DNA from 3 places in the Mesorhizobium sp. WSM4820 genome. Region 2 is predicted to be linked to each of the others. Evidence: riboswitches for the same ligand, from Rfam matches in the RefSeq annotation. Region 2 holds a riboswitch; each other region holds the start of a gene.
What was found. A riboswitch is a leader RNA that binds a small molecule or an ion and turns the genes downstream of it on or off. The one in region 2 is predicted to bind cobalamin.

Region 1 (9,591 bases), on a different contig from region 2:
GAGTCAAGGCGCTGAGTGAGCTGATCGCCAGCCGCAGCCTGCTTCGAACTGATAATTGACTAAGTCAACTAAATGGTTGATCTTGTGCGGGCAGGAGGATGCCATGACGATTCATCATCAACCCGGCAGGGAGCGGATCGATGCAGTGCGGGGCTTTAACCGCTTCTACACCCGCCAGATCGGGTTGCTCGACGAAGGGCTGCTGAAAAGCGCCTTCTCGCTGACCGAGGCCCGGGTGCTCTATGAACTGGCGCATCGCGATGGCCTGACCGCCACCGATCTTGCGCGCGATCTCGGTCTCGACCCCGGCTATCTCAGCCGGTTGCTGAAAAAGTTCGAGGAGCGTGGCCTGGTCGAGCGCGCCGCTACGCAAGCCGATGCTCGGCGCTCGTCGATTGCGCTGACGCCGGCGGGAAGAGCGGCGTTCGCGCCGCTGAACCAGGGTTCGCACGATCAGGTCGCGGCCCTGCTCGACCGGCTTTCCGCACCGGAACAGGACAGGCTGGTCAAGGCGATGCAGACGGTGCAGCGCCTGCTGGGCGAGAGTGCAGAGCCCAGGGTCCCTTACATGCTGCGGTCTTTGCAGGTCGGCGACATCGGCTGGATCATCCATCGCCAAGGCCTGCTCTATGCGCAGGAATATGGCTGGGACGAAACTTATGAGGCGCTGGTCGCCGAAATCCTCGGCGCTTTCGTCAAATCCTACGATCCGAAATGGGAACGCAGCTGGATCGCCGAGCGGGAAGGGGAAGTCGTCGGCTCGGTCTTTCTCGTGCGCCAGTCGGACGCGGTGGCGAAGCTGCGCCTGCTCTATGTCGAGCCCTCGGCGCGCGGTCTCGGCATCGGCAGTCGGCTGGTCGAGGAATGCATCGGCTTTGCCCGTGCCAAGGGCTACAAGAAATTGACGCTGTGGACCAACGACGTGCTCACCTCAGCGCGCCGCATCTACGAGGCGGCCGGGTTCAAGCTGGCCAATCAGGAACGCCACCACGCCTTCGGCAAGGATCTGGTCGGCCAGAACTGGAACCTGGAGCTGTAGCATTTTTCCCTTCTCCCCTTGTGGGAGAAGGTGGATCGGCGCGCAGCGCCGAGACGGATGAGGGGTGTTGGCCGGAGTGCTGTTAGTGCCAAGCTGGAGCACCCCTCATCCGACCTCGCTTCGCGAGGCCACCTTCTCCCACAAGGGGAGAAGGCAAGACAAGGCGGCCATTCTCACCCTTTGACCGGTATCCAGATTTCCAGCCCGCCATTGCCGCTGCGCGGATCGAATTCGGGGCCGTAGCGCTCGAATTCGGGCGCGTCGGCAATCTTGTGCCCGGAGGCCGGCAGCCATTTGTTCCAGATCGTGTTGACCGTGCGGCGGATGGTCGAGATGTGGTCGCGATGGGCGAACACGGCGTATTTCTGCGCCGGCACGCGTACGCGCGAAAACCCCTTCGGCAGGTCCGAAAAATCGGACACCTCAACGCCGGCGATATAGTCGAAATTGCCTGCATCGTCGCCGTTGACGCAGACGCCATAGGCGATGTCGCCGACCTCGCCTGGAATGTTGCCGACATAGGGGCCGAACCTTTGCCACTGCATCGGAATGCCGGCGCTGGTTTCGCAGCTGTAGCGCTCGCCGAGACCGGCGATGAGGAACGGCCGGCTGGTTTCGAAACGCGGCGGCTCGAGATTGGTGAGGAAGGATTGGTCCATCAGGATCGGCTCCACGAGATCGAGGTTTTTGAGCGAGCCTTGCGCGCGCACCAGTTCCGGCGTGGTGCCGAACTGGTCGCGGAAGGCACGGGTGAAAGCCTCATGCGAGGCATAGCCGGCGTCGAGCGCGACCGAGAGGATGTCCGGTGCGCCGGCGGCGAGCCTGCGCGCCGCCTCGGTCAGCCGGCGAGAACGCAGGTAGCCCATCACCGAACGTCCGGTCGCCGCACCGAAAGCCCGCGTCACGTGAAAGCGCGACACGCCGCTGCTGTTGGCGACATCGTCGAGCGAGAGGGCCTCCGGCAGATGGCTTTCGACGAACCACAGCGCTTTCTCGGTCGGGTTCATATGGCTCCTTGCTGTGGGACTGCGCATCGGCCAGGTCATGGTATCGCTTCTTGGTGGAGGCAGTTTGATCGAAATTGCGCACCGCGCAATGCGACGCTGGTCGGCAAGTCGAAGGCGTTGGGCGAAGGGCTTGACGGGAGCAGGCGTTGTCTTTTAAGTAGTAATGTTATTACATTACGAGATTCGGTATGCTCGTTCTGACAAGACCATTGCTCGCGGGGCACTCCGGAACCCGGAAATTTATTGCGCTGGGATTGGCGGAAAACTAGGGTGGCTGACTGATGGTCCCCAAGCCGAAAGGCGAGGGGTGAAAAGGGAACACGGTGAGATCTTCGGATCGAGGCCGTGGCTGCCCCCGCAACTGTAAGCGGCGAGCAAAATCCGAAACGCCACTGGCCAAGGCTGGGAAGGCAGGATGGCGCAAGGACCCGCGAGCCAGGAGACCTGCCATCGCACGAGTTGACCGGACGGGGTGTGCCGGGAGGAGACGTGGACATCGGTCTTGTCGGCCGGTCCAGCTTCCTTCCGTCGCCATTGAGAAAGTGACGGTAAGTTGGACGCCTGCCAGCCTCTTCTTGAAGCGCGTGAACTGAGCGCCACGGCGAATGGCCAGCGCCTGGTCAGTGCGGTCAGCCTTTCGGTCGCGGCGGGAGACCGCCTCGCCATCATCGGTCCCAACGGCGCCGGCAAGACGACGCTGCTGCGCATGCTATGCGGCACGCTGCGTCCGAGCGCGGGAGATGTGAGATTTTCCGGACGCCGGCTGGAGACGTTTCCGGCCGCCGAGCGGGCGCTGCACATGGCGGTCGTCGGCCAGACCGATCAGCCCGATCCGCGGCTTGCCGTGATCGACTACGTCGGACTTGGGCGGGTCCCGCATGCCGGCTGGCGACGCAGGAGCGAGCAACGCGACATCGTCGTCGAAGCGCTTCGCAGAACTGGCCTGCTGCCGCTGCTCGGCCGCACGATCGGCTCGCTGTCGGGTGGTGAGCGGCAACGCGCCCAGCTGGCGCGCGCCATCGCCCAGGAGCCGAAAATCCTGTTCCTCGATGAACCGACCAATCATCTCGATCCGCGCGCCCGCAGCGAACTCCTCGAACTTGTATCGCAGCTTGGCATGACCGTCGTGGCGGTGCTGCATGATCTGTCGCTGGTCACGCCATTTGCCACCAGGGTCGCGGTGATGAACGAGGCCCGCCTGCAGGCACTCGCCGGTCCGCGCGAGGCGCTGACCAAGCAGTTGATCCGCGAGATTTTCGGCGTCGAGGTGCTTCGGCTGCGCCATCCCACCGAAGACCGCGAACTCACGGTGTTCGAAGTCCCGAACCGTGCCTCTTCTGATCTAACCAAGGAGCAACACCCGTGAAACGCCTCGCATTGCCTTTTGCCTCTCTGCTGCTTGCCCAGGCCGCCTTCGCTTTCCCGGTAACAGTCGACAGCTGCGGCACACCGCTGACGTTCGACGCCGCACCGAAGCGCGCCGTCATCCAGGATATGAACATGGCCGAGATGGCCTTCGCGCTGGGGCTTCAACCGTCGATCGTCGGTCTGACCGGCATCACCGGATGGTACAAGGTCGGTCCGGAATTCAAGGCCGGGCAGGGCGCGATTCCGGAACTCGCGCCGAAATACCCGACGCTCGAAAACCTGGTAGCGGTCGAGCCCGATTTCTTCTTCGCCGGCTGGTATTACGGCATGAAGCCGGGCGGCGAGGTAACGCCAGATACGCTGGCGCCGCACGGCATCAAGACGCTGGTGCTGACGGAAAGCTGCGTCCATCTCGACAACAACCGCCCCGCCGCCTCGATGGACCTGCTCTACGGCGACATCGAAAAGCTGGGCAGGATTTTCGGCAAGGAAGCCAAGGCGGAAATACTTGTTTCAGGCTGGAAAGCGCAACTCGCCGATATCACGGCAAAGGTCGGCGACCGCGAGCGGACGCGGGTGTTTCTCTACGACTCCGGCGAAGACAAACCCTTCACATCAGGCAAGTTCGCGATCCCCAGCGCCATGATCGCCGCTGCCGGCGGCGACAACATCATGGCCGACATGCAGACGAGCTGGGGCAACACGGACTGGGAAACGGTCGCTTCCCGCAATCCGCAGTTCCTGATCCTGCTCGACTATCAGGACGGCGGCGGTTACAGGAAACTGCTCGACTTCCTCAAAGTCCATCCGGCAATGAAGGAGACCGATGCGGTCAGGAACGAGCGCTTCGTCGCGCTGCGCTATGCCGAATTGACCCCCGGACCCGCCAACATCGAGGCGATCGGCAAGATCGCCAGCGCGATGCACCCGGAAGCCTTCTGAGCTTGCGCCACAGGGCGTTCGAATTGGCCATGGCAGCAGGAGTGGCAGCAATCGCCGCTCTTGCTCTGCTGTCGATCGCCTATGGATCGACAGTCATAGCGTTGAGCGACGTGGTTGCTGCGCTCGGACATGCGGCCGGGCTGGATGGAGACCTCGTGCCCGGCTCAGTCGGCAATATCCCGGTCGCCAAGATCCCAGTTGCCAAGATTGTCGTCGATCTCAGGCTGCCGCGCACCATCATGGCGATCTGTGTCGGCGCCGGGCTGGGCGTCATCGGCGCGCTGCTGCAGACGGTAACCCGAAACGACCTCGCCGATCCGTTCCTGTTCGGCCTTTCCTCCGGTGCGGCGGCGGGTGCTGTTTCCGTCATCACCATTTTTGGCGACCGGTTCGGCATCTGGACGTTGCCGGTTGCCGCCTTCACCGGCGGCATATTGGCCGCCGGCATCGTGCTTTTGCTGGTTTCGCGGGTGAGGGGGCAAGGCCCCGAACGGCTGATACTGGCCGGGCTTGCCGTCTCGTTCATGTTCATCGCCCTGACCAACTATCTCGTCTTCGCCGGAGACCAGCGCGCCGCTAACTCGGTATTGTTCTGGACGATGGGCGGGCTCGGCCTGGCGCGATGGGACAATGTCGGGCTGGCTGCTCTTGGCGCGGGCACCATTCTTGCTTATGGCCTGTGGAACCATCGCAAGCTCGACGCCTTCCTGGCCGGCGAGAATGCTGCCGAAAGTCTTGGGGTGCCGGTTGTGCGGATGCGCAGGACGGCGTTTCTCGTCGCTGCCTTCTCGACGGCGATCCTGGTCTCGGTCGCAGGTGTCATCGGTTTCGTCGGGCTGATGATCCCGCATCTGTCCCGGCCCCTGGCCGGCCCGTTGCATCTGCGCCTGATTGCAAGCTGCGCCCTCTTCGGAGCGGTGCTGCTGCTGGCAAGCGACCTTCTGGCGCGCACGCTGCTGCCGCCGCAGGAACTGCCGATCGGCATCATCACCAGTTCGGTCGGCGCTTTCTTCGTGGTCACCATGCTCATTCGCAATCGTTCATGATGGGCTGCCATGCACACTTGCCGGCTTCTGGCACAATGCCGAGTCTTTGGACTGACCTCTTGGACCGGCGCAGCGCGCCGAACCGCCTGTCAAGATTTTCACCGGCAGGATCGGCCATCATGTGCGATGGGCCTGCACGAGATTGGCTCCCCCTTCTCCCCTTGTGGGAGAAGGTGGCCGCCCACGGGTCTTGCCTCCGGCAAGCCCGAGGACAGGCGCCGCGGCCGGATGAGGGGTGCTCCAGCTTGGAACCGACAGCACAGCACCCCTCAACCGTCTCGGCGCTGCGCGCCGATCCACCTTCTCCCACAACAAGGGGAGAAGGCAAGAACTGCGCCATGCCCCGGTCGGCATCGACCCGGTTCACACGCCATTAGTATATCTGGACCACTATGCGGTCGCTTAGCTTGCAGCGAGCTTTCCTTGCTTTGCGCCAGGCGCCGAACCGGAGGAACTGTGGTTGGTCACGAAACCATCGAGGCAAGCCGCCCAGGCGCCCGAACCGACCGAGCATGCCACGCTGGCGAAACTGGCGGGCTCCTCGTACGAGACGCTCGAGCGCGAACTCAGGGCTACGATCGCAACACTCGAGCAGCAGGCGCTGCGATTCGAGACGGCGATCGACAACATCTCGCAAGGCATCTGCTTTTTCGACGCCGCTGAACGGCTGATCCTGTGCAACCGCCGCTATGCGGAAATTTACCGCATCGCGCCCGAACACTTGCGCCCCGGCCGGACGCTGGGCGAAATCGTCGAACGCCGCATCGCTGCCGGGACATCCGCGATGGCCAGCGACGCTTATCTCGCATTCGCCCGGGCGGTCAATTCGGGCACGACCTTGAGAAACTGGACCGCCAATCTCACCGACGGCCGGACAATTCAGATCTGCCATCAGCCGATGCCTGACGGCGGATGGGTGGCCACGCATGAGGACATAACGGAGCTCACCGCCAATCGCCTGATCGTCGACGAGCGCATCTCGCTGCAAACGCTGATCGACTGGGTGCCCGACTACCTGTGGGTGAAGGACACCGAAAGCCGCTTCGTCGTCGCCAACAGGGCCATTGCTTCCGACAGCGGCAAGGCCAAAACCAGTGACATGATCGGTTTGACCGATTCCGATCTTCATGCCCCCGACCTTGCGCAAAAGTTTCGCGCCATCGAGCAAGGCGTGCTGCGCAGCGGACAGCCGATGATCGATGAGGAAGAGTTCGTTGTCGATGCGTCAGGCGCCGGCAAATGGTTTTCGTCGACGAAGGTGCCGTTGCGCAATGTTCAAAACGATATCTTCGGTCTGGTCGGCATCGCCCACGACATCACCGCCCGCAAGCAGGCGGACACCCTTCGAGATGGGCAGGCGAAGATACTGGAAATGATCGCGACGAGCGCCCCGCTCGAAGATGTGCTCGACTGCCTCATGCGCCTCGCCGAGTCTCAGTTGACGGGGATATTCGGTTCCGTCCTGTTGCTCGACAAGGATGGCAGCCACTTGCGGCACGGCGCCGCGCCGAGCTTGGCAAAGGCCTATACGAGCGCCATCGACGGGATCGCCGTCGGCCCCAAAATGGGATCCTGCGGAACCGCCGCCTACCGGCGCGAGCCGGTCATTGTCGCGGATATCATGCACGACCCGCTTTGGCACGATCACTGCGACCTGGCGGCGGCCTATGGCTACCGTTCGTGCTGGTCGACCCCGATCCTGTCGCACCAGGGCGCTGTGCTGGGCGCCTTTGCCATGTATTCGACGACCGTGCGCGAGCCGACCGCAGCCGAGACCCGGCTCATCGATTTCACGACGCGTATTGCCGGGATCGCCATCGAGCGCAAGCTGGCCGAAGATCGGATCCACTTCATGGCCAACCATGATGTGCTGACCGGACTGCCCAATCGCGCTCTGCTCGAGGACCGGCTTTCGCAGGCGATCCTCTACGCGCAGCGATACGATCGCTGGGTGACGGTGGTGTTCATCGATCTGGACAATTTCAAACTCGTCAACGACACGCTTGGCCACAATGCCGGGGACGAGCTGTTGAAGACCGTAGCCGGCCGTATCGTCGAGCGCGTCAGGGCGACCGATACGGTCGTGCGGCTTGGTGGCGACGAATTCGTCGTCGTTCTGTTCGATCAACCGACGAATGTCGATCTCATCTCCGAGACCCTGCAAGCAATTCGGGCGGCGATTGCAGAGCCGGTTCAGCTCGGAGCACATCGGCTGAGGGCGACGGCCAGTATCGGCATCGCCAGCTACCCCAAGGATGGGACCAACCCCGACACGCTGCTGGCCAATGCCGATGCGGCCATGTATCGCGCCAAGGAATTCGGCCGCGACAATTTCCAGTTCTACGCTCCCGAATTCAACACCAGAGCGCATGAGAAATTCGTGCTTCAGGAGGACTTGCGTAACGCCTGGCCCGTTCGGAATTCACGCTGTTCTACCAGCCGCAAGTCGATCTTCGGTCGGGCCACGTCTTTGCCGTCGAAGCATTAATACGCTGGAATCATCCGACGCGGGGCATGTTGGCACCGACCGCCTTCATTCCGACGGCCGAGGAGACAAGTCTGATCGTGCCGATCGGCGATTGGGTCCTGCACGAGGCCTGTCGGCAGAACAAGGCATGGCAGGATGCCGGCCTGCCGCCGATGACCGTCTGCGTGAATGTGTCGACGCGGCAATTCAGGGAAAAGAACCTGATCGGCCGCGTCGCCGATGCCCTGAAAGTCAGCGGTCTGGAGGCCAGATATCTCGAGCTGGAGGTGACCGAAAGCCTGATCATGCAGGATATCGACCTGGCGGTCGCAACGATGAATCATCTGCAAAACCTGGGCGTTCAGATCTCGATCGACGATTTCGGAACAGGCTACTCCAGCCTCAGTGCGCTCAAGACCTTTCCAGTGGCGCGGCTGAAAATCGACAAGTCGTTCATCAACGATATCGCTGCTGACGAAAACGACCAGGCTGTCGCCAGCGCCGTAATATCATTGGGTCAAAATCTGAATCTGAGGGTCATTGCCGAGGGCGTCGAGACGGACGATCAGGTGGCCTTCCTGCGCAAGAACAACTGCGATGAAATGCAGGGCTATCATTTCAGCGAACCGGTTTCGGCCCCCGACATCGAGAAAATGCTCAGTGGCGAACCCATGGATTGACGGGTCGACCACGATCTCCTCAGCCAAGGCGGCATTGCCGCCAGCGCGGATTGGCCTGTGCTCGCGTTGCTATTTGCCCAGGACAAGGCTCCAGTAACGCCGCGAGCTGTCGCGGCCGTCCCGCACATAGGCCAGGCCGAAGCGGGTGAAGCGCGGGTCGAGCATGTTGCGGCGGTGGCCGGCCGAATGCATCCAGATGTCGAACAGTTTCTGCTGATCGAAACGGCCCTCGGCGATGTTTTCGGCGGCAGCACCGGCAATGCCGTTGCCCTTGACGCGCAAAGCAAATCCCTTGCCCCAGCCGGTCGAGTGGGTCATGCGGCCGCCGCGCGCCATATAGCCGGACTGCTGCAGGGCTGCCTGTTCGAGCTGACGGTCGGGAACAAGCGGTTCGAGGCCGGCTGAGGCGCGGATGCCCGCCAGCGTGTCGACGGCGGAGGCGGAGACCCCGGCGCCTTCGCCGGTGGGCAGCACAGTGGCGCAAGCGGCAAGCCCGGCCAGTGCGGCAACGCCGGCAGCTCTAAGCAGCATTCGCCTGTTTGGCGTCGGGCGCATTTCGTCAGGGCGGGGTTCTAGGGATGGTTGATTGGCGGTGTCGGTGAGCGTCATGCCTGCCTGACATAGCGGCAATAGTGGCTTTTGCCGGGCAGGCGTTCAGAAATCCCGCTCGCTTCCTACGTAGGATTACTTAGGCGAAGCACCTGAATTTCCGGAAGCAGACTGAGGCCGTAAATATCGGGACAGGCAAGGACGCATAGCAATTGGCTTCCGACCTGTGCCGACTATGCCCGCCTCCACGGTAGCGGGCGCCGATCAACATCCCGGAGATCCGACATGCCTCCCGAAGTCCGCGCAGCGAACCAACCGACAAGCGTTCCGTTCAAACGCACTGTCCTTCAATGGCCGCTCCTGCTGCTTGCAGCCGCCGCGCTGGTCGCGGCGTCCAGCCCGGCGGCGGCGCACGTCAAATGGTTCGCGCCCTATATCGTCGATGCTTCGCCTCAGCCGATCGCTGCGACGCTGACCAACACATGGTTCTGGA
Region 2 (9,591 bases):
CCATGGCGCGCAGTCGTTCAGCCAGCGCAGCATCGACATCATCGGCGTCACGCCTGAGCCGGCCGAAATGAACAGATACTTGGCCGCTGGATGGCTGTGCAGCGAAAAGTCGCCCGCCGGCCCATAGGCCTTCACGTGAACGCCGGGCTTCAGATTGTCGAACATCCAGCGGGTGCCGAGGCTGCCGGCCTGCGCTTTCACCGTCACCGCGATCGAGAACGGCCTCGACGGCGAGGACGACAGCGTATAGGTCCGCATCATCGGGCCCTCGGTGGTCGGCAGTTCCAGCGTCACGAACTGCCCCGGTCTGTAGCGGAACCAGGTCTGGTTGTCAGAGCGGAAGGTGAAGGTCTTCACGTCAGGCGCCTCGTCGCTGACGCCGATGACTTCCAGCACCTGGAGCCGGTCGTTCCAGGGCGCCATCTCGTCGAGATGGCGGTAGAGGCCAAGGTCCGTCATCGCATTCATGCCCTTGACCTCGTTCAGGCGACGCTGCGCAGCGCCGGCCGCCCGGCCTCGGCAAGGCGCGGCCCGATGAAGGAGGCGTACCATTCGACGAACTGGATGACGCCGCCCTCATGCAGTTCCGAATAGGGGCCGGGCTCATAGGCCGGCGACAGGATGCCGAAGGCGTTTTCCTCGACAATGCGACGGTCCTGGTCGTTGGTCTCGGTCCAGACATGGGTGAGTTCGGCGAGGTCGTAATCGACGCCTTCGACCGCGTCCTTGTGGACAAGCCATTTGGTGGTGACGGCCGTTTCCGTGGCACTGATCGGCAGCACGCGGAAGGTGACGGCATGATCGCCGAGGATATGGTTCCAACTCGTCGGATAGTGATAGAGCAGCAGCGAGCCGATACGGTCGGTCGAAACGCTGTCGGAAAGGTTCTTCTTCACCGCGCGTCTTCCCGTCATCGTGTAGCTGACGGCGTCGTGCAGCAGCGGCGCGCGGGTGGCGCGATACTGCCCGGCCGGATCGATGCGGAACTTGCTCGGCAAGCCCGCCGCCTCGCATTTCGCCCAGTGCGCGAGCATCTCTGGATCGCTGTCGGCGCCCTGCACGCCGGTCACGGTCGGCGCTTCCGGGAATGTCTTGCAGAGTTCCGGATGGTTGCCGGCGCAATGGTAGCACTCGCGGTTGTTCTCCCAGACGAGCTTCCAGTTGCCCTTCTCGACGATGGTCGATTCGAAGGCGATTTTTGCCTCGCGCAGCCGGTGCGGCAGGAGGTAAGGCTCGATCATGGCGCGCATCGGCGCGAAATCGGCCGGCTCGTTGGCCAGGCAGATAAAGATGTAGCCGCCAACGCTTTCGCAAGCCACCGGCTTCAGGCTGAACTGGCTCTTGTCGAAGCCGTCTGCCATCTGGCGAGCAAACAACAGCCGGCCGTCCAGCTCGTAGGTCCACTGGTGATAGGGGCAGACCAGCTTCGCCGCAGTGCCCTTGTCGGCATTGCAGACACGGCTGCCGCGATGCCGGCAGGAATTGTGGAAGGCATTGATCTTGCCTTGCTGGTCGCGGACCAGCACGACCGGATAGTCGCCGATCTGGGCGGTGATATAGCTGCCAGCTTTCGGCAACTCGCAATCGTGGCCGATGAACAGCCAGTCGCGATACCAGATCAGCTCCATGTCGAGCTTGAAGAAATCTGGATCGGTGTAGAAGGGCTGCTCGAGCGAATAGCCTTGCCTGCGGCCGTGCAAGAGCCTCAGCATGTCGTTGCGCGCGTCCATGTCCTGTCCTCGTGTAAGGACTGAACTGGTGGTGATGGAGGGAGGACCGTTTGCACGCCGGCGACAGGGCCGGACGTGCATCATCCACCTCTTGACCGCCCACCGCGATCAGTCGAGTCTGAAAATCTCGGGCTGGTTTCCGGGCTCTGGAGTGTCCTTGCGGACTCGTCGCGACACCTTCCCAGGCTTGTGGCCCAGTGGTCTCCCGTTGCGACTTGAACTCCACCACCGTTGCGGGGGCAGCGCCGGGTTCTGACCGGCTTCCCAATTCTCCGCTTCGTCGTCACCAAGCGGCACCTGAGATGGCGTGATCTAATCATGCCGGCCGGCTGACTGCCGGCATGAAAGCGACATCGTATCCATGCGGCGCGACACCGCCGGCGAAACCTGCAGGTTTATATCTGCAGGGCTGAAGCCCCACTTTGTCGGCGGCCACTGTCGGCTGCCGTGACATAGAATCCGACCCGCGGCGGAGATCAGGAAGGTTAACAGTTTACAAAAGTGACTATTAGCCGCTTCTAAAATCGAACCGAACGGTTCGTTTCTGTTGACAATGCGTGCAACACGCTGTGAACGCAAATTCGCCAATCCGTCAAATCATGAATTGCTAATTTTGAATAAGATATTGAAAACAAACCGTAAAACCATAGTGCTAGATGCCTCTGGTACAATTTCAAGGTGTAGATTCTTGGTCCACACGGAACAACTTCGTGATTGGAATCCGCCAAATGGCCTTCCCACATCGGGGCTGTCCGAACGACGCGCGCATCCTCCCAAGACACGCCGCTAGACGGACTGAAGACCAAGATACTGGAGTACTAAAATGAAAAAGATCGCTCTTGCTGCCGTCGCCGCTCTGGCCATCACCGGCAGCGCCTTTGCCGGCAGCGACCATTATGGGTCCAACGCCGCCAACCAGCCGGCCGTCGCGGTCGACAGCTCGTATACGGCCTCTGTCCAGACGCCGGCTCACGCTGAAAAGCAGGCCGTTGGCCAGGGCGCCGACCGCAACCTTTTCGGCAACAATTAACAGCTGGTCCCAAACAGCAAAGTGGCGGTCCGCCGCTCGGGATCTGAGGAACTCAGGAGTATTTGAAATGAAGAAGCTCATTCTTGCCACCGCCGCCATTATGGCCATCTCCGGCAGTGCTTTTGCCGGCAGCGACAACTTTGGATCGAACGGCGCCAACCAGCCGGCCGCTGCGGTCGACAGCAACTCGTACACGGCTTCGATTCGGAATTCGGCGTCGGCGCAGAATCCGGTTCCGGCTGACGAGAAACCCGTCAACGGCAGCGACCGTAAGCTGTTCGGCAACAACTAACAGTTCGTTCCAACAGCGGCGGCGGCATTTGCCCGCCGGGCTGGCGGAACCAAGAAAATCCAGGAGTTTTGAAAATGAAGAAGATCGTTCTTACCGCCGCCGCGCTTTTGATTGCTGCGGGCGGCGCTTTTGCCGGTAGCGACAACTTTGGCAGAACCGACATCAACAAGCAGGCGACCATCAACGTCGACAACACGCAGACTTCTTCGGTACGCAATACCGGTTCGCCGGTCTACAAGCTGCTCAACTCGTCGGGCGACGTACAGAAGTCCGCCCCGCAGGGCAGCGACCGGAACCTGTTCGGCCGCTAGCGCATCGGCCCGAAAATCGGTTCCGATTTTCGGAAAGCACGATGCGCAGGGTTAAAGTGTCGGAGCGTACCTTTGTGCGTCCACTTGGACGCACGTCGCTCTAACAGCGACCGGAACGGACAAGAGTGGCGGCTTTGCCCGCCGCTCTCGTTTTTGGGTCACCAAACATCCATCAGTTCGGCTGCTGCTCTCAGGCTGCCTTTGCTTCCGCTTTGTGGAGCGTGAATGAATGTCCGTCGGCATCGAAAATATGCAGGTCGCCGGCATCGGCATTCAAGCGCAGCGCAGCGCCGCGCTTGACCCCGACATTGCCTGGCAGCTTGGTGACCAGCGGCAGGTCGGCGCGGCCGATGTCGACATAGACGAGTTGGACCTCGCCGAGTTGCTCGACATAATCCACCGTTCCCTCGAAAAGATAATCCGCACCGGTGGCGATCGTCAGATCTTCCGGCCGCACGCCGAAGCTCACCGAAGCGCCCTTCACCGACGCCGGCGTGGCGATCGGCACCGTCGCCTTGCGCCCGCCGACATGACTGACGATGGTCGGGTCGCCTGATTTGTCGATCGTCGCCGGCAGGATGTTCATGGCCGGCGAGCCGATGAACTGGGCGACGAACAGATTGCCGGGTCTCTTGTAGAGCTCCATCGGCGTGCCGACCTGCTCGATATGGCCCTCCTTGAGCACCACGATGCGGTCGGCCAGCGTCATCGCCTCGACCTGGTCGTGGGTGACGTAGATCATCGTTGTAGCAGGCATCGATTCCTTGAGCTTGGCGATCTCGATGCGGGTGGCGACGCGCAGCGCCGCGTCGAGGTTCGACAGCGGCTCGTCGAACAGGAAGACCTTGGGGTTGCGCACGATGGCGCGGCCGATGGCGACGCGCTGGCGCTGGCCGCCCGACATCGCCTTGGGCAGGCGGTCGAGATATTTGGTCAGCTGCAGGATTTCCGCCGCCTGGCGCACCCGCTTGTCGATCTCGGCCTTGCTCTCCTTGCCGATCTTCATCGAGAACGCCATGTTGTCGTAAACAGTCATGTGCGGATAGAGCGCATAGGACTGGAACACCATGGCGATGCCGCGCTTCGACGGCGGCACGTCGTTCACCACCTCGCCGTCGATCTTGAGCTCGCCGGAGGTGATTTCCTCAAGCCCGGCGATCGACCGCAGCAAGGTCGACTTGCCACAGCCCGAAGGGCCGACGAAGACGATGAACTCGCCCGACTTTATGTCGAGGTCGATGCCATGGAGAATGTTGAGATTGCCGTATGATTTCTTCACTTGCCTTAGCGTGACATCGGCCATGGGTTCCCTCCAGTGAATTGCAAATTCAGTCGACACGCCCGAACCAGGCGCCGTAGCCGTCGAGGCGGATAAAGCCGGCGTCAGTCTGTCCCGAAAACCCGTGCCCCGGCAAGGGCTGCAGCGAGCGTCCGCCGAGATTGACTTCGGCCGGTCGGCTGCCGAGATTGAAGGCGCAGACGATCTGCTCATTGCCCTCGCGGCGCGTGAAGGCGACCGTATTGCCCTGGCTTTCGATGAACTCGATCTCGCCCTTGGCCAGCGCCGGATACAGGCGGCGGAAAGCGAGAAAGCGCCGGTAGTGTTCGAGCAGCGAGTTGTCGTCGCCCTGCTGCACATCGACCGCCTGCGAAAGGTGCTTGGCAGGCACGGGCAGCCAGGGCTTTGCCGTGGAGAAGCCGCCATTGCCGTCGGCGCCATTCCAGACCATCGGCGTGCGGCAGCCGTCGCGGCCCTTGAATTCCGGCCAGAACCGGATGCCGTAGGGGTCCTGCAGATCCTCGAATTGCAATTCCGCTTCGCCAAGACCGAGTTCCTCGCCCTGGTAGATGCAGACCGAGCCACGCAGCGACATCAGCAGCGCCGAGATCACCTTGAGATAAGCGGTCTGGTCGGCCTCGCTGGCCGCCCAGCGCGAGGCAGTGCGCATCACGTCGTGGTTGGAGAAGGCCCAACACGACCAGCCGTCGCTGGCGACCTCGCCAAAGGCTTCCAGCACCGAACGCACTTTTGCCGCGCTGATCTTTTCGGGCGCCAGGAAGTCGAATGAATAGCACATGTGCACGCGCTTGCTGCCGGCGGTATAGGCCGCCACCACCTCCAGTCCGCGCTGCGAATCGCCGACTTCGCCAACCGCCGCCGTCGCCGGATATTCGTCGAGCAGGGCGCGGAAGCGTTCGAGGAAGCCAAGGTTTTCGGGGCGGCTCTTGTCGTAGAGATGGTCCTGGTAGTTGTAGGGGTTGACGGAAGGAGCGGTCTGGTCGTTGCGCTGTTCGGGCGGCAGCGGCGGATTGTCCTCGAGGCCCTGGCTGTGGAAGTAGAAATTGATGGTGTCGAGGCGGAAACCGTCGACGCCGCGCTCCAGCCAGAAGCGGGTGACATCGAGCAGCGCGTCCTGGACTGCGCGGCTGTGGAAGTTGAGATCGGGCTGCTCGGCCAGGAAATTATGCAGGTAATATTGCTGGCGGCTGGTGTCCCACTGCCAGGCCGAACCGCCGAAGATCGACAGCCAGTTGTTGGGTGGCGTGCCGTCGGGCCTGGCGTCGGCCCAGACATACCAGTCGGCCTTCGGGTTGGTGCGGCTCGAGCGGCTTTCCTTGAACCATGGATGGATGTCGGCGGTATGCGACAGCACCTCGTCGATCATCACCTTGAGCCCGAGCCTGTGCGCCTCGGCGGTCAGGGCGTCGAAATCGGCCAACGTGCCGAACATCGGATCGACGTCGCAATAGTCGGACACGTCGTAGCCGAAATCCTTCATCGGCGACTTGAAGAACGGCGAGATCCAGATGGCATCGACGCCGAGCGCCGCGATATAGGGCAGCCTGCCGATGATGCCCCTGAGGTCGCCGATGCCGTCGCCGTTCGAGTCCTGAAAACTGCGCGGATAGATCTGGTAGATCACCGCACCTCGCCACCAGTCGCGGTCGACGGCGAGGTCGGGGCTCAACGTCGCTTTCACAGCGGATTGCATGATCTCAACCTCCCTTCACCGAGCCGGCGAGCAGCCCGCGGACGAAATAGCGCTGCAGCGAGAAGAACACGATCAGCGGCACGACAATGGTGATGAAGGCCGATGTCGTCAGGATCTCCCAGTCGCCGCCGCGCGAGCCAAGCAGCGCGTTGAGCTTGGCGGTCAGCACGATCTGGTCGCCCTCGGTGCCGAGGAAAACCATCGCGACCAGCAGATCGTTCCACACCCACAGGAACTGAAAGATGGCGAAGGAGGCCAGCACCGGGAACGACAGCGGCAGCACGATCTTGACGAAGATCTCGAAATCGCTGGCGCCGTCGATGCGCGCCGATTCCATGATTTCGCGCGGCAGGCCGGCAATGTAGCTTCTCAAGAGATAGATGGCGAAGGGCAGGCCGAAGCCGGTATGCGCCAGCCAGATGCCGAGATAGGTTTTCGACGGCACGCCGAAGAAGCTGCCGACGCCGTTGTAAAGTTTCAGCAGCGGGATCAGCGACATCTGCAGCGGCACGACCAGGAGCCCGATGATCACCGCGATGAGCAACGCCCGGCCGGGAAAGCGCATCCAGGCCAGCGCATAGGCCGCGAACGCCGCGATCAGGATCGGGATGACCGTCGCCGGAATGGTGACGGTCAGCGAATTCATGAAGGAGCGGCCGATGCCCTCCGAAAACAGCACCGTATTGTAATTGTCGGTGGTGAATTTCGGTGGCGCCGACGAGGCGTAGTAGACGCGCTGGCCACGCTCGCCCTCGAACGGCTTGGTCGAGGTCATGACGAAACTGCCGTCGGGGTTGAGCTGCAAGGTCTCGCCGTCGCCGAGATCGGCTGTCGTGCCGGCGGGATATTGCGTCGGCGCCGACGACTTGACGCCAAAGGCGCTGATGTCGCGGGCCGGATCATAGCCGAAGATGTTGCCCTCGAGGACGAACTTGCCGTCCTTCTCGACTTGCGCCGAGGCGGGTGGCAGCCGCCCCGCTTCCGTCTGCGTGGAACTGGCGAACGAGTTCCACCAGCCCGAGGCGATGATCTGGTCCTTGTCGCGCAGCGACGAGACAAGAATGCCGAGCGTCGGGATCGTCCAGATCGCGACGAAGAGGAAGACCGCGATATGGACGCCGAAACGGCTGGCAAAGGACTTTCCGGTCGAGACGGCCATCTCAATGTCCTCCCGTCTCTTTGTTGGCCTGGCGGATGTTCCAGATCATGATCGGAATGACCGCGATCATGATGATGATGGCGATGGTGGCGCCACGGCCGAAATCGCCGCCGCCGCGGAACATCCAGTCGAACATCAGATTGGCCAGCACCTGGCTGTTCCATTGGCCGTTGGTCATCGTCAGCACGATGTCGAAAACCTTCAGCACCAGGATGGTGATGGTGGTCCAGACGACGGCGATCGTTCCCCAGATCTGCGGCACCATGATCTTCCAGAAGATCTGGAACGGATTGGCGCCGTCGATGACGGCCGCCTCCAGCGTCTCCTCGGGAATGCCCCGCAAGGCAGAGGACAGGATGACCATGGCAAAGCCGGTCTGGATCCAGATCAGGATGATCATCAGGAAGAAATTGTTCCAGAACGGCAGCGATATCCAGACCTGCGGCTGGCCGCCGAAATATTGGATGATGGCGTTGAGCAGGCCGATCTGCGTCTGGCCAGCACCACGATACTCGTAGATGAACTTCCAGATGACGCTGGCGCCGACGAACGAGATGGCCAGCGGCAGGAAGATGAGGCTCTTGGCGATGGTGCCCCACCAGATCTTGTCGGTGAGGACGGCGATGATCAGCCCGAGGAAGGTGCAGGCGGCAGGCACGACCGCCAGCCAGATGATGTTGTTGAGGATGGAGGTGCGGAATTCGCGGTCGCCGAACGCCCATTCATAATTGGCGAAGCCGACGAAATTGGCGCCACCGCGATCGAGGAACGACAGCCTCAGCGTCTCCACGACCGGGTAGATCAGGTAGATGGTGAGGATGATCATGGCCGGGCCGACGAACAGCCACGGCCGGATCATCCCCTGCCGGCGCAGATTGTCGATGGCCGCCGCACCTGCAACGCCGCGTGACGGGAAGATGATGTCCACCAGTTTGTTGGCGCCCCAGAAATAGGCGACGCAGCCGCCGACGCCGACGACGATGACGAATATGGCCGAGAAAATCTGAGCCGCCACGGGTCCCTCCCTCTGCGCATGATCCGCCAGTCGGGAATGACTTTGGCGATGCGATCACAGGCCGATTCAGTTATTTGGAACGCGACCGGATGCAAGGCAGGGTTTTGCACTTGCTGGTCGCGCGTCATGCCGGAATGTGCTCATAAAAATTGCTGCTGTGCGGGCCGCCGTTCGGAACCGGGCCATCGAGGCCCGGATCCATGCAGGATCGGACGTCCAGCCGGGACCGCCTACTTGATCGCGTCCCAGCTCTTCTGGATATCGGTGGCGACATCCTGGGCGGACTTGCCGCCGACGAGATCGATCATGCCGGTCCAGAAGGCGCCGGCGCCGATCTTGCCCGGCATCAGGTCGGACCCGTCGAAGCGGAAGGTCGAGGCTTCGGCGAGGATTTCGCCCTGCTTCTTCAGCGCGTCGCTGGCATAGGCGTCCTTGTTGACCGACTTGAACGGCGTCACAAAGCCGCCCTGGGCCATCCAGATCTCATGGGCGAGCGGCATCTTCAGGAATTCGATGAACGCGCGGGCACTCTTGCTATCCTTGGTGATCATGGCCAGCGTGCCGGCGCCGAGCACCGGGGTACCGAGGTCGGGCTTGGCAGCGTAAGCTGGAAAGTAGAAGAAGTCGGCGTCCTGGCCGATCTCGGTGCCTTCCGGGAAGAAGGTCGGGATGAACGACGCCTGGTGGTGCAGATAGCATTTCGGCGGCACCGAGAACAGGCCTTTCGGGCTATCGCGAAAATCGGTCGCCGCCACCGCCTTGGCGCCGCCGTCGACCATCTTGTCGTCGGTCGCGATCTTGCCGAAAATGTCGATGGCGTTGACCACCGCGGGGTCGTTGAACGGAATCTCGTTCTTCACCCACTTGTCGTAGGTCTCGGGCGTCTGGGTGCGCAGCATGATGTCCTCGACCCAGTCGGTCGCCGGCCAGCCGGTGGCGCCGCCAGAACCGAGCCCGATGCACCATGGCGTGCCGCCGTCGGCGATGATCTGCTTTTCGAGCTCGGCGAGCTCTTCCTGCGTCTTCGGCACCTCGTAGTCGGCTTCCTCGAAATTGTCCGG
Region 3 (9,591 bases), on a different contig from region 2:
CCCGAACGGCGTGGTCGGCGACGCCAGCATTGCAACGGCCGAAAAGGGCCGGCTGACCGCCAACCATCAAGCCGACGGTTTCATCAGCCTGTTGAAGGACGTGCGCAAGGCCAAGCTTGCAGATTGGCTGACCTAGGGATCTACTTCAGGTCAAGGTGAGCCGAAATGCGGATTTCTCTACACGCCCCGCTTGAGGTTCAAGGCAGACAGCCACTTTTGTGGCGCTAGTTTCCAGACCGTGCGTAAAGTAAAGTCTCGCCGATTGTTTCTACCCTCACGTCCAGCCGGTTGTTTCTAGTCTCACATCCATGGGTGCGCGATGGTTGTCGTTACAAAGGCACTGACCCTTGCTGACTTCCATGAGGCCCGCGCACTTATCGCGGAGATGGGTCAATGGGACGTTGCACAATGCGGCGTGCACGGTCTTTCCGTCGGAAGACGTGATTTCCGCCTACTATTCTGACGATGCCGCGAGCTTGTTGGAAAAGTGCACCTTGCCCAGCACAGGGATGTACCTCGCACGGATTGGCTCTGTCGCCTTGGGCTGCGTCGGCCACGTCAGCCATGGAGATGTTGCCGAGATCGTTAAGCTCTTCGTGCGTCCGGAAGGACGAGGAAAAGGCGTAGGAGCCCGCCTCCTTGAGACGGCGCTCGATGCTATCGAGGAGTCCAAGTGCCGAAAAGTGAACCTGGTGACAGTTTCATTCATGACGAGCGCTATCGTTCTTTACCGCAAGTTCGGCTTTCAAGAGTGCGAACCATTCGAACCAGCACCGAAGGGCTTGGAGGGGGTTACGCGATACATGGAAAGGGTCACCAAATAGCTTGGACGGCTGCCGTGAAAATAAGCGCGGCCTTAGCCCGATCGGGACTGATCAGGCCTCTGACCAGAATCAGCCGTCGATCTTCAACTCGAAAGGCGTGCCCTCGAAGGCCTCGGCGCCGCGCCCGATCGCCTCGATCGCACGGGTCATGCGGCCGTTGCGATCGAGCAGCGCGTCGGCGACCGCGATCAGCCGCGGATTGGGTGTCGCCGTCGGCGACAGTGCACGCAGCGTCTCAGCCAACTCGACCTCGCAGCGCTGCGGCGCCAGTGCCGCCGCGATGATGTAGGCCGAGGCCGTCGACCGGCTGATACCGGCATAGCAATGCACGACCAGCGGCCTTGCACGATCCCACCGGCGCGCGAAATCGAGCAGGTTGCGGACATGCCCCTCGCCCGGCATGGTCATGCCCTCCTGCGCCACCGCGATATCGTGCATGACCAGATGCAGATGGTTTTCCTGGGCGATCGACGCCGGCCGCGTCACCTCGGTGCCGGCGGCCAGCAGCGAAAGCAACCGCTCGGCCCCGGTCTTCGCGACGGTTTCCTCGACTTTTGAAAGCGAACAGACATGGATCATTGCTGGACCTCGCTGGTGTTATCGTGGCGCTGTTGCGACCAGTCGGCAAGAGCCGATTCGAGCCGCTGCCATTCCTCGCCCTCGCCCGGCAGCCCGGCGCGCAGCACCTCCGGCCGGCCGGAAAAATCCCGAAGCAGGATGCCGCGCTCGCCAAGCACCGAAAACAGACCGGCGGCGTCCGCCAGCCTGATAAAGCGGAACAGGGTGGTGCCGCCGTCGACCGGGACACCGAAGCGGCCGAACAGCGCATCGAGCCTCGCTGCATCCCTGGCCAGACGGCGCCGCATCTCGGCCTGCCAGCCGCTGTCGGCAAGCGCGCGGATGCCATATTCGAGTGCCGGACCGGCAACCGCCCACGGCCCGAACTGGGCCTCCAGCCGTTCGACCGTCAGCGCGTCGGCCAATGCAAAGCCGAGCCGCAGGCCGGCAAGACCAAAAAACTTGCCGAAGGAGCGCAGCACGACGATGCCGCCACGGTCGACATCGCCGGCCAGGCTCTCGCCAAGCGGGCCGACATCCATGAACGCCTCGTCGACGACCAGCAACCCGCCTCTGGCGCGCAAACTTTCGGCAAGCGCAAGCAGTTTCTTGCGCTCGACGATGCGACCGTCCGGATTGTTGGGGTTGACGACGATGGCAAGGTCGGCTCCTGCCAGGGCATCGAAATCGTCGACCTCCATCGCCGCATGGCCGGCGATGGCCGCTGCCCGCTGATGCTCGGCATAGGTCGGCCCGAGCACCAGCGCCTTGCCGGGGCTGACCAGCGAAGCGACGCGCGGCAACAGGATCTGCGTGCCCGGCGCTGCCACCACATTGGCCGCCGATGGCGCGCCATAGGCGCTTGCCGCGACATCGGCCAGATCACGGACCCGCGCGGCTTCCGGCAATCTCGACAGGGCGGTGGCGGGCAGCTCGAAAAACGGATAGGAGTGCGGATTGATACCGGTCGAGAGGTCGACGAAGGGCTGTGGCGCATGCGGAAAAAGCGCCCTCGCCCGGCCAAGGCTTCCGCCGTGATCCACCACTGCCGCCGCTCCATCAAGAGACTTCATGTCGATCCTGATCGCTTTCCTGTCACTGCTTGTTGAATTCGCTGTCGGCTATCCCAGCTGGCTGCTCGGCGCCATCGGCCACCCCGTCACCTGGTTCGGCAGGCTGATATCCTTTCTCGACCGCAGGCTCAACCGCGATACTGATTCCGACGCCCTGCGCCGCCGGCGCGGTGTTCATGCGCTGCTGATCATCGTGCTGGTGCCGGCCACCATCGCTTTCGCGGTGGAAACCATGCTTGCGGGCATTCCAGCCGGATTGATCCTCACCGCGCTCCTGGCGACATCGCTGCTGTCGCAGAAGAGCCTGGCCGAGCATGTCGAGGCGGTGGCCGACGGACTCGACAATGGCGGACTCGACATCGGTCGTGTTGCCGTCTCGCAGATCGTCGGCCGCGATCCGGAAAAGCTCGACAGAGCCGGTGTCTGCCGCGCTGCGATCGAAAGCCTGGCCGAGAATTTTTCCGACGGCGTCGTCGCGCCGGTCTTCTGGATCGGCGTCGGCGGGCTGGCCGGCGGCGTCGCCTACAAGGCCGCCAATACCGCCGATTCGATGATCGGCCACCGCACGCCGCGCCACGAGGCCTTCGGCAGGGCGGCGGCGCGCTTCGACGATCTGATCAACCTGCCGGCGTCGCGGCTGACCGCACTGCTTATCGTGCTGGCCGCCTTCCTCGTCAAAGACGCTGACGCCGGCAACGCCTGGCGCACCGTGCAGCGCGACGCGAAAAAGCACCGCTCGCCGAATGCCGGCTGGCCGGAGGCCGCGATGGCCGGCGCGCTCGGCCTGGCGCTGGCCGGGCCGCGCTCCTACGACGGCGTCATGGTCGACGACGCGTTCATGGGCGAAGGCGGCCGCCGCGATGTCGAGAGCGTGGACATCAGACGAGCGCTAAGACTCTATCAGGTTGCCGACTTTCTGCTGATGGGACTGTTCGGCTTGCTGTCGGTGATCGTTATCGTTGCGTGACTGCGGCCTCCCCTTCTCCCCTTGTGGGAGAAGGGGGCCGCGAAGCGGCCGGATGAGGGGTGTTCCAGCTGGTACCGACGGCGCTCCGTCCAGCACCCCTCAACCGTCTTGGCGCTACGCGCCAATCCACCTTCTCCCACAAGGGGAGAAGGAAGAAGAGGCGAACGAAACCTCAAAACTCTATGCCTTGCTGCGCTTTCACGCCGGCGGAAAAGTGATGCTTCGTAACTCCCATCTCGGTGACCAGATCGGCGGCATCGACCAGCGCCGGCTTGGCGTTGCGGCCGGTGACGACGATATGCAGGTTTTCGCGGCGGCCCTTCAGCGCCGCCACCACCGTGTCGAGATCGAGATAGTCGTAGCGCAGCGCGATGTTCAATTCGTCGAGCACCAGCAGGCTGATCGATGGATCGGCCATCAGTTCGAGCACCTTGGCCCAGCCAGCCTCGGCGGCGGCGATGTCGCGCTTCAGATCCTGCGTTTCCCAGGTAAAACCCTCGCCCATCGTGTGCCAGACGACCCGATCGCCGAAAGCGGCAAAGGCGTCCTTCTCGCCGGTGTGCCATTTGCCCTTGATGAACTGGACGACGCCGACGCGCCTGCCGTAGCCGAGCATCCTCAGCGCCAGCCCGAAGGCGGCAGTGGTCTTGCCCTTGCCGGGCCCGGTGTTGACGATCAGCAGTCCCTTCTCGACCGTCTTGGCCGCGACCTCGGCGTCCTGTACCGCCTTGCGCTTGGCCATCTTGGCGCGGTGGCGTTGCTCGTCCCTGTCGTCGATATCGGTCATATCACTTCACCTTGAGCGGCAGTCCCGCCACCATCAGCAGCACCGTGCCGGCGACGGCGGCGACCTGCTGGTTGAGCCGGCCGGCGGCATCGCGAAACCGGCGGGCAAGCGCATTGTCGGGCACGATGCCCTGCCCGACCTCGTTGGAAACCACGAACCACGGCCCGCGCGGCCGCGACAGCACATCCGCCAGCCCTCGGCATTCGGCCTCAATGTCGCGTTCGGCCAGCATGTGGTTGGACAGCCACAGCGTCAGGCAGTCGATCAGGACGGGCCGGCCGTCAGGCAGCGCCTCGATCGCGCCGACGAGATCGAGCGGCGCGTCGACGGTCGTCCAACCCTCGCCGCGCCGAGCCCGGTGCAGCGCGATGCGTTCGCGCATCTCGTCGTCATAGGCTTGCGCCGTGGCGATGTAGATCCACGGCGCCGGACAGGCCGTCACCAGGCTTTCGGCATGCGCGCTCTTGCCCGAGCGTGCACCGCCGACGACCAGGGTCAGCTTGCTGCCTGGAGCAGCGCGATCAGGCAAGGCTATCGCGCAGGCCGGTTGCGGTGCCGGTCAAGCGGCCGCGCACCAAGCCGACGGCAGCGCCGAGTACCAGCCAGAACACCAGATTGGTCAGCGTCACCGCCACCACGAACTGGTGGTGCAGGCCTTCCGGGATCGGCGATTCGAAACTGTCGGGCTGCGGCGCGCCGACAATATGCGGCGCCACGATCAACGCCACGGCAATCACCGCCAGCGGCAATGACTTGCGAAAGGCGAGCAGGCCGAGACCGGCAGCGCTCGCCACCACCGTCGCCGTCCACCAGATCTGGCGCTGGGCGAGATCGGCCGGCGGCATCGCCGGCAGTTCGGGCGGCAGGCCAAGGTTCGGGGCCAGCGTGAACACGGCAAAGCCGGCAAGGCCCCAGAACAGGCCCTGTCGCCAATTGCCGATGCCGCCGGCGAATTCCGAAGCGGCGACCAGGATCAGCGCAAAGCCGATGCCGGTGACGACGTTGGCAACGACGTTGAAGGCGAAGCGCTCGAAGCCATCGGCAGGCGCCCAGCCTTCCTCTTCCGCGGTGGCTGCTTCAGCCGGCACGGCGCTGCTCATGGCATTGCTGCCTGCTGTGGCCGGCGACAAACCATGGTCATGCGTGTGACCACCGCCGGCCTGTTCGTAGACTTCCGCCTTGAGGATGAGTGGCACCGTGGCGTAGGCCTGCATGCAGGCGAGAACGACGCCGGCCACTAGCCCTGCGATCGCCGCGATGAACACGACGTTGCGAAACAGTGTCATGGTGTCAGCCCCTCGTCAGTGGCAGGGAAAGCCCATCGAATGGCGATAGTCGTGGGCGGCATTGTGGACCGCATCGATATGCGAGAAGCCGACAAAGCCCATGACGAAAACGCCGAGAAATGCAGCAAGCGCCAACTGCACGAAGCGCGACTGCGAGGAGACGGAAGCGCCGAGCGAGACGGAAGCGGTATTCATGTCTTGTCCTTTCGCCCTCCACCCGAGGGCATAGAAGTCAGTTCTCCTGTCGCCGGCAGGTCTCCTGGCTCGCGGATCAGCGCCCTTCCCCACCTTCCCGAAGAAGCTCTTCCCGAAGAAAATCTTCAGTGGCATATGGAGAGGACTACCGCACACAGTTGCGGGGGCAGCCACGGCATCGGGCGAATTTTGCCCCTACCGCATTCCCTCTTGGTTCCAAAACGGAACCGACGACGGCTGCGACTATAGGCAGAATCGCCGCGCCCGGCAAACCAAATTCCGCCAGCTAGCAGCGCGAATGCGCCGTCTCTCGTGGGCTCTTCCTTCTCCCCTTGTGGGAGAAGGTGGCCTCGCGAAGCGAGGTCGGATGAGGGGTGTTCCAGCTTGGCACCAACAGCGCTCCGGCCAGCACCCCTCTTCCGTCTTGGCGCTGCGCGCCAATCCACCTTCTCCCACAAGGGGAGAAGGAAGAAGGGCGGCGCCTGTCTTCTTTTGTCCGGGGCAACCATGATAGTCGTCTTGCAGCACTGAATCAGAATTGCGAGACCATGACCATTCCTACGCCGGCCGTTCAGGACCGATCCAGGCGCATCATCGCCATCGACGTCGCCCGCGGCTTCGCTTTGCTTGCCATGGCGAGCTACCATTTCACCTGGGATCTCGAATTCTTCGGCTACACCGATCCCGGCCTGACCGCCTTTGGCTGGTGGAAATTCTACGCGCGCTGCATCGCTTCGACCTTCCTGTTCCTGGTCGGCGTCAGCCTGTTCCTCGCCCATGGCAAGCAAATCCGCTGGAGCGGCTTCTGGAAACGCTTCGCCATGGTCGGCGGGGCGGCGCTCGCCATATCGGCCGCTACCAGGCTTGCCACCCCCGACAGTTTCATCTTCTTCGGCATCCTGCACGAGATCGCGCTCGCCAGCCTGCTCGGCCTGGCGTTTCTGCGGCTGCCGGCGCTGCTGACGCTGGTTGTCGCAGCTTTCGTCATCACCGCGCCGCTCTACCTCAGGTCCGAGATCTTCGATCATCCGGCCCTGTGGTGGGTCGGCCTGTCGGCAACCAACCCGCGCTCCAACGATTATGTCCCGCTGTTTCCATGGTTCGGCGCTGTGCTTGTCGGTATCGCGGCGGCAAAACTCGCCTTCGCCTCCGGCGTGCTGACGCGGCTGGCGGGCCTGACGCCCGGCCGCTGGACTAATCCGCTGGTCTTTATCGGCCGGCACAGCCTCGCCTTCTATCTGATCCACCAGCCGGTGCTGATCGGCTCGGTCTGGCTGATTTCGCAAGTCATGCCGGCAGCCGTCGAAACCAGGCAGGTCACCTTCCTGAAAGAGTGCCAGGCATCGTGCGAGCAATCGCGCGACACGGAGTTCTGCAGCAGCTATTGTGTCTGCATGCTCAATACGCTCGAGGGCGAGGCCACGCTTGATCGGCTCTACCGCAACGACCAGGCTGCGGAATGGAAGGCGCATCTCGACGAGCTCGCCGGCGCCTGCACCGCCAAGGCCGACGGCACTTTGATGGAGGGAGGAGCACAATGACCGACCATCAGCAGAAACCGGGCCAACAGAAACCGGGACAGCAAAAACCGGGGTTTATACCGTGGCCGCCGCTGATCTATGTCGCGGCCATCGCCGTCAGCATCGCGCTTGGCTTGCTTTATCCGCTGCCATGGATCGGCGGCCTTTTGGGCGACATCCTGTTCGCGGCCGGCTGGGTGGCATTGTTGGGCGTCGTCGCACTCTGGTTCACGGCGATCCGCATCATGATCCGGGCAAAGACGACGCTCCACCCGAACGCCGTGCCGGACCATCTGGTTACATCGGGCCCCTTCGCCGTCAGCCGCAATCCGATCTATCTGGCCAACACGCTGCTGATGATCGGCGTCGCCCTTATCTCGGGGAACGTATGGTTCCTGCCGCTGGCGATCATCGCCGCCTTCGCAACGCAGAAAATGGCGATCGAGGGCGAGGAAAAGGTTCTGGCAACGAAATTCGGCAAGAAATACCGGGATTACGCAAAAAGGGTGCGGCGCTGGATTTGAGGCGGCAACCGATCAGGTGTTGACGCCGAGTTCCACCAGCCGCTCGACGCAGGATTCCTCGGCCTGGTCCAGTTCAGCCAAGGTTTCTTCGAGGTCGCGGCGCTTCTGGCGCAGATCCTCGCGCTTTTCCTCGATGCGCTTGATCATCAGGTTGAGCTGACCGACCTCGCCGGGCGGCTCCTTGTACATCTGGATGATTTCGCGGATCTCGTTGATCGAAAAGCCGAGCCTCTTGCCACGCATGATCTGGCGGATCAGATGCCGGTCCGACGGGCGAAATAGCCGCGTGCGGCCGCGCCGCACCGGCTGCACCAGCCCCTCGTCCTCGTAGAAGCGCAGCGTCCGCGTCGAAACGTCGAATTCGCGGGTCAGTTCGGTTATCGAATAATATTCCCGCATCATCACTCCAAATTCCCGGCCGCGCTGCGGGTTCCAACCATGCGGCCTCGCTATCCGCACGCGTTTCAGAATCGGCCGGAGGCTGTTCCAAAATCTCGCATGGCATTTACGTAAAAGTCAATTGAGTAGGCGTCGCTCACACGCCGAACCACCATGTGGCGAGGCCGAGAAAGGCAAAGAAGCCGACGACGTCGGTGACCGTCGTGACGAAAACCGCCGAAGCCACGGCCGGGTCGATCTTGAACCGGTCGAGCAGCAGCGGGATCAGGATGCCGGCAAGTGCCGCCACGAACATGTTGATGATCATCGCCGCGGCGATGATGCCGCCCAGGTTGGGATCGCGGAACCAGGCGGCCGCGACGATGCCGATCAGGATGGCGAAGATGATGCCGTTGATGAAGCCCACCCCCATCTCGCGGCGGATGATGCGGCCGGCATTGTAGATGTCGAGGTCCCTGGTCGCCAGCGCCCGCACCGTGACCGTCATGGTTTGCGAGCCGGCATTGCCGCCCATGCCTGCCACGATCGGCATCAGCACGGCCAGCGCCACGATGTGCTCGATCGTGCGGTCGAACAGGCCGATCACCGAGGCCGCCAGGAACGCTGTCAAAAGGTTGACGAGCAGCCACGGAACGCGCGAGCGCGAGGTCGAAAGGATGCTGTCCGACAATTCTTCGTCGCCGACACCACCCATGCGCAGCAGATCCTCCTCGGCTTCCTGCTGGATGACGTCGACCACGTCGTCGATGGTCAGCACGCCGACCAGCCGCTCGTTCTCGTCGACGACGGCAGCGGAGAGAAGGTCGTATTGTTCGAACTCGCGCGCCGCCTCCTCCTGGTCCATCGTCGCCGGAATGGCGTGCCTGGTCTCATGCATCACCTCTTCGACCTTGATCGAGCGCTTGGTGCGCAGGATCTGGTCGAGGTCGATGGCGCCGAGCAGCTTGAAGCTCGGATCGATGACGAAAATCTGGCTGAAGCGGTCGGGAAGGTTGTTGTCCTCGCGCATGTAGTCGATGGTCTGGCCGATCGTCCAGAATGGCGGCACCGCGACGAACTCGGTCTGCATGCGGCGACCGGCGGTCTCTTCGGGATAGTCGAGCGAGCGGCGCAGCCTGATCCGCTCGGTGAACGGCAATTGCGACAGGATCTCGTCCTGGTCTTCCTTTTCGAGATCCTCGAGAATGTAGACCGCGTCGTCAGAATCGAGGTCCTGCACACCCTGGGCAATCTGGGCGTTGGGCAGGCTGTCGACAATGTCGCGGCGGATAGCCTCGTCGACCTCGGTCAGCGCGGAAAAATCGAAGTCGGCGCCCAACAATTCGACCAGCGCGCGGCGCTGTTCTGGATGAAGCGCCTCGATCAGGTCGCCGAGTTCCGATTGGTGCAGGTCGTCGACTTCACGCTTCAGCGTCAGCGTGTCGCGATCGGCGATCGCGGCGCCGATCTGGGCAAGGA

Region 1: another riboswitch for cobalamin. It lies ahead of AC0L2R_RS28835 (ABC transporter ATP-binding protein); the one in region 2 lies ahead of AC0L2R_RS04250 (aromatic ring-hydroxylating oxygenase subunit alpha).
Region 3: another riboswitch for cobalamin. It lies ahead of AC0L2R_RS22675 (CbtB domain-containing protein); the one in region 2 lies ahead of AC0L2R_RS04250 (aromatic ring-hydroxylating oxygenase subunit alpha).

The regions. Positions count from the first base shown of each region.
Region 1 is NZ_JBVVQN010000024.1:399-9,989, forward strand. It holds gene AC0L2R_RS28825 (bifunctional helix-turn-helix transcriptional regulator/GNAT family N-acetyltransferase) at 104-1,039, shown strand; gene AC0L2R_RS28830 (AraC family transcriptional regulator) at 1,213-2,046, opposite strand; cobalamin riboswitch at 2,312-2,512, shown strand; gene AC0L2R_RS28835 (ABC transporter ATP-binding protein) at 2,600-3,412, shown strand; gene AC0L2R_RS28840 (ABC transporter substrate-binding protein) at 3,409-4,356, shown strand; gene AC0L2R_RS28845 (FecCD family ABC transporter permease) at 4,386-5,402, shown strand; gene AC0L2R_RS28850 (diguanylate cyclase domain-containing protein) at 5,863-7,890, shown strand; gene AC0L2R_RS28855 (putative bifunctional diguanylate cyclase/phosphodiesterase) at 7,830-8,549, shown strand; gene AC0L2R_RS28860 (CAP domain-containing protein) at 8,619-9,104, opposite strand; gene AC0L2R_RS28865 (hypothetical protein) at 9,384-9,591, shown strand, end outside.
Region 2 is NZ_JBVVQN010000002.1:175,279-184,869, reverse strand. It holds gene AC0L2R_RS04255 (FAD-binding oxidoreductase) at 1-459, opposite strand, end outside; gene AC0L2R_RS04250 (aromatic ring-hydroxylating oxygenase subunit alpha) at 483-1,730, opposite strand; cobalamin riboswitch at 1,844-2,046, opposite strand; gene AC0L2R_RS04245 (DUF680 domain-containing protein) at 2,554-2,760, shown strand; gene AC0L2R_RS04240 (DUF680 domain-containing protein) at 2,828-3,052, shown strand; gene AC0L2R_RS04235 (DUF680 domain-containing protein) at 3,127-3,363, shown strand; gene AC0L2R_RS04230 (ABC transporter ATP-binding protein) at 3,554-4,666, opposite strand; gene bglA (beta-galactosidase BglA) at 4,692-6,356, opposite strand; gene AC0L2R_RS04220 (carbohydrate ABC transporter permease) at 6,361-7,515, opposite strand; gene AC0L2R_RS04215 (carbohydrate ABC transporter permease) at 7,517-8,530, opposite strand; gene AC0L2R_RS04210 (ABC transporter substrate-binding protein) at 8,761-9,591, opposite strand, start outside.
Region 3 is NZ_JBVVQN010000014.1:184,124-193,714, forward strand. It holds gene AC0L2R_RS22635 (creatininase family protein) at 1-136, shown strand, start outside; gene AC0L2R_RS22640 (GNAT family N-acetyltransferase) at 402-824, shown strand; gene AC0L2R_RS22645 (tyrosine phosphatase family protein) at 894-1,403, opposite strand; gene cobD (threonine-phosphate decarboxylase CobD) at 1,400-2,455, opposite strand; gene cbiB (adenosylcobinamide-phosphate synthase CbiB) at 2,454-3,422, shown strand; gene cobO (cob(I)yrinic acid a,c-diamide adenosyltransferase) at 3,595-4,209, opposite strand; gene cobU (bifunctional adenosylcobinamide kinase/adenosylcobinamide-phosphate guanylyltransferase) at 4,211-4,708, opposite strand; gene AC0L2R_RS22670 (CbtA family protein) at 4,731-5,495, opposite strand; gene AC0L2R_RS22675 (CbtB domain-containing protein) at 5,511-5,690, opposite strand; cobalamin riboswitch at 5,728-5,937, opposite strand; gene AC0L2R_RS22680 (heparan-alpha-glucosaminide N-acetyltransferase) at 6,239-7,231, shown strand; gene AC0L2R_RS22685 (methyltransferase family protein) at 7,228-7,734, shown strand; gene AC0L2R_RS22690 (MerR family transcriptional regulator) at 7,747-8,133, opposite strand; gene mgtE (magnesium transporter) at 8,270-9,591, opposite strand, start outside.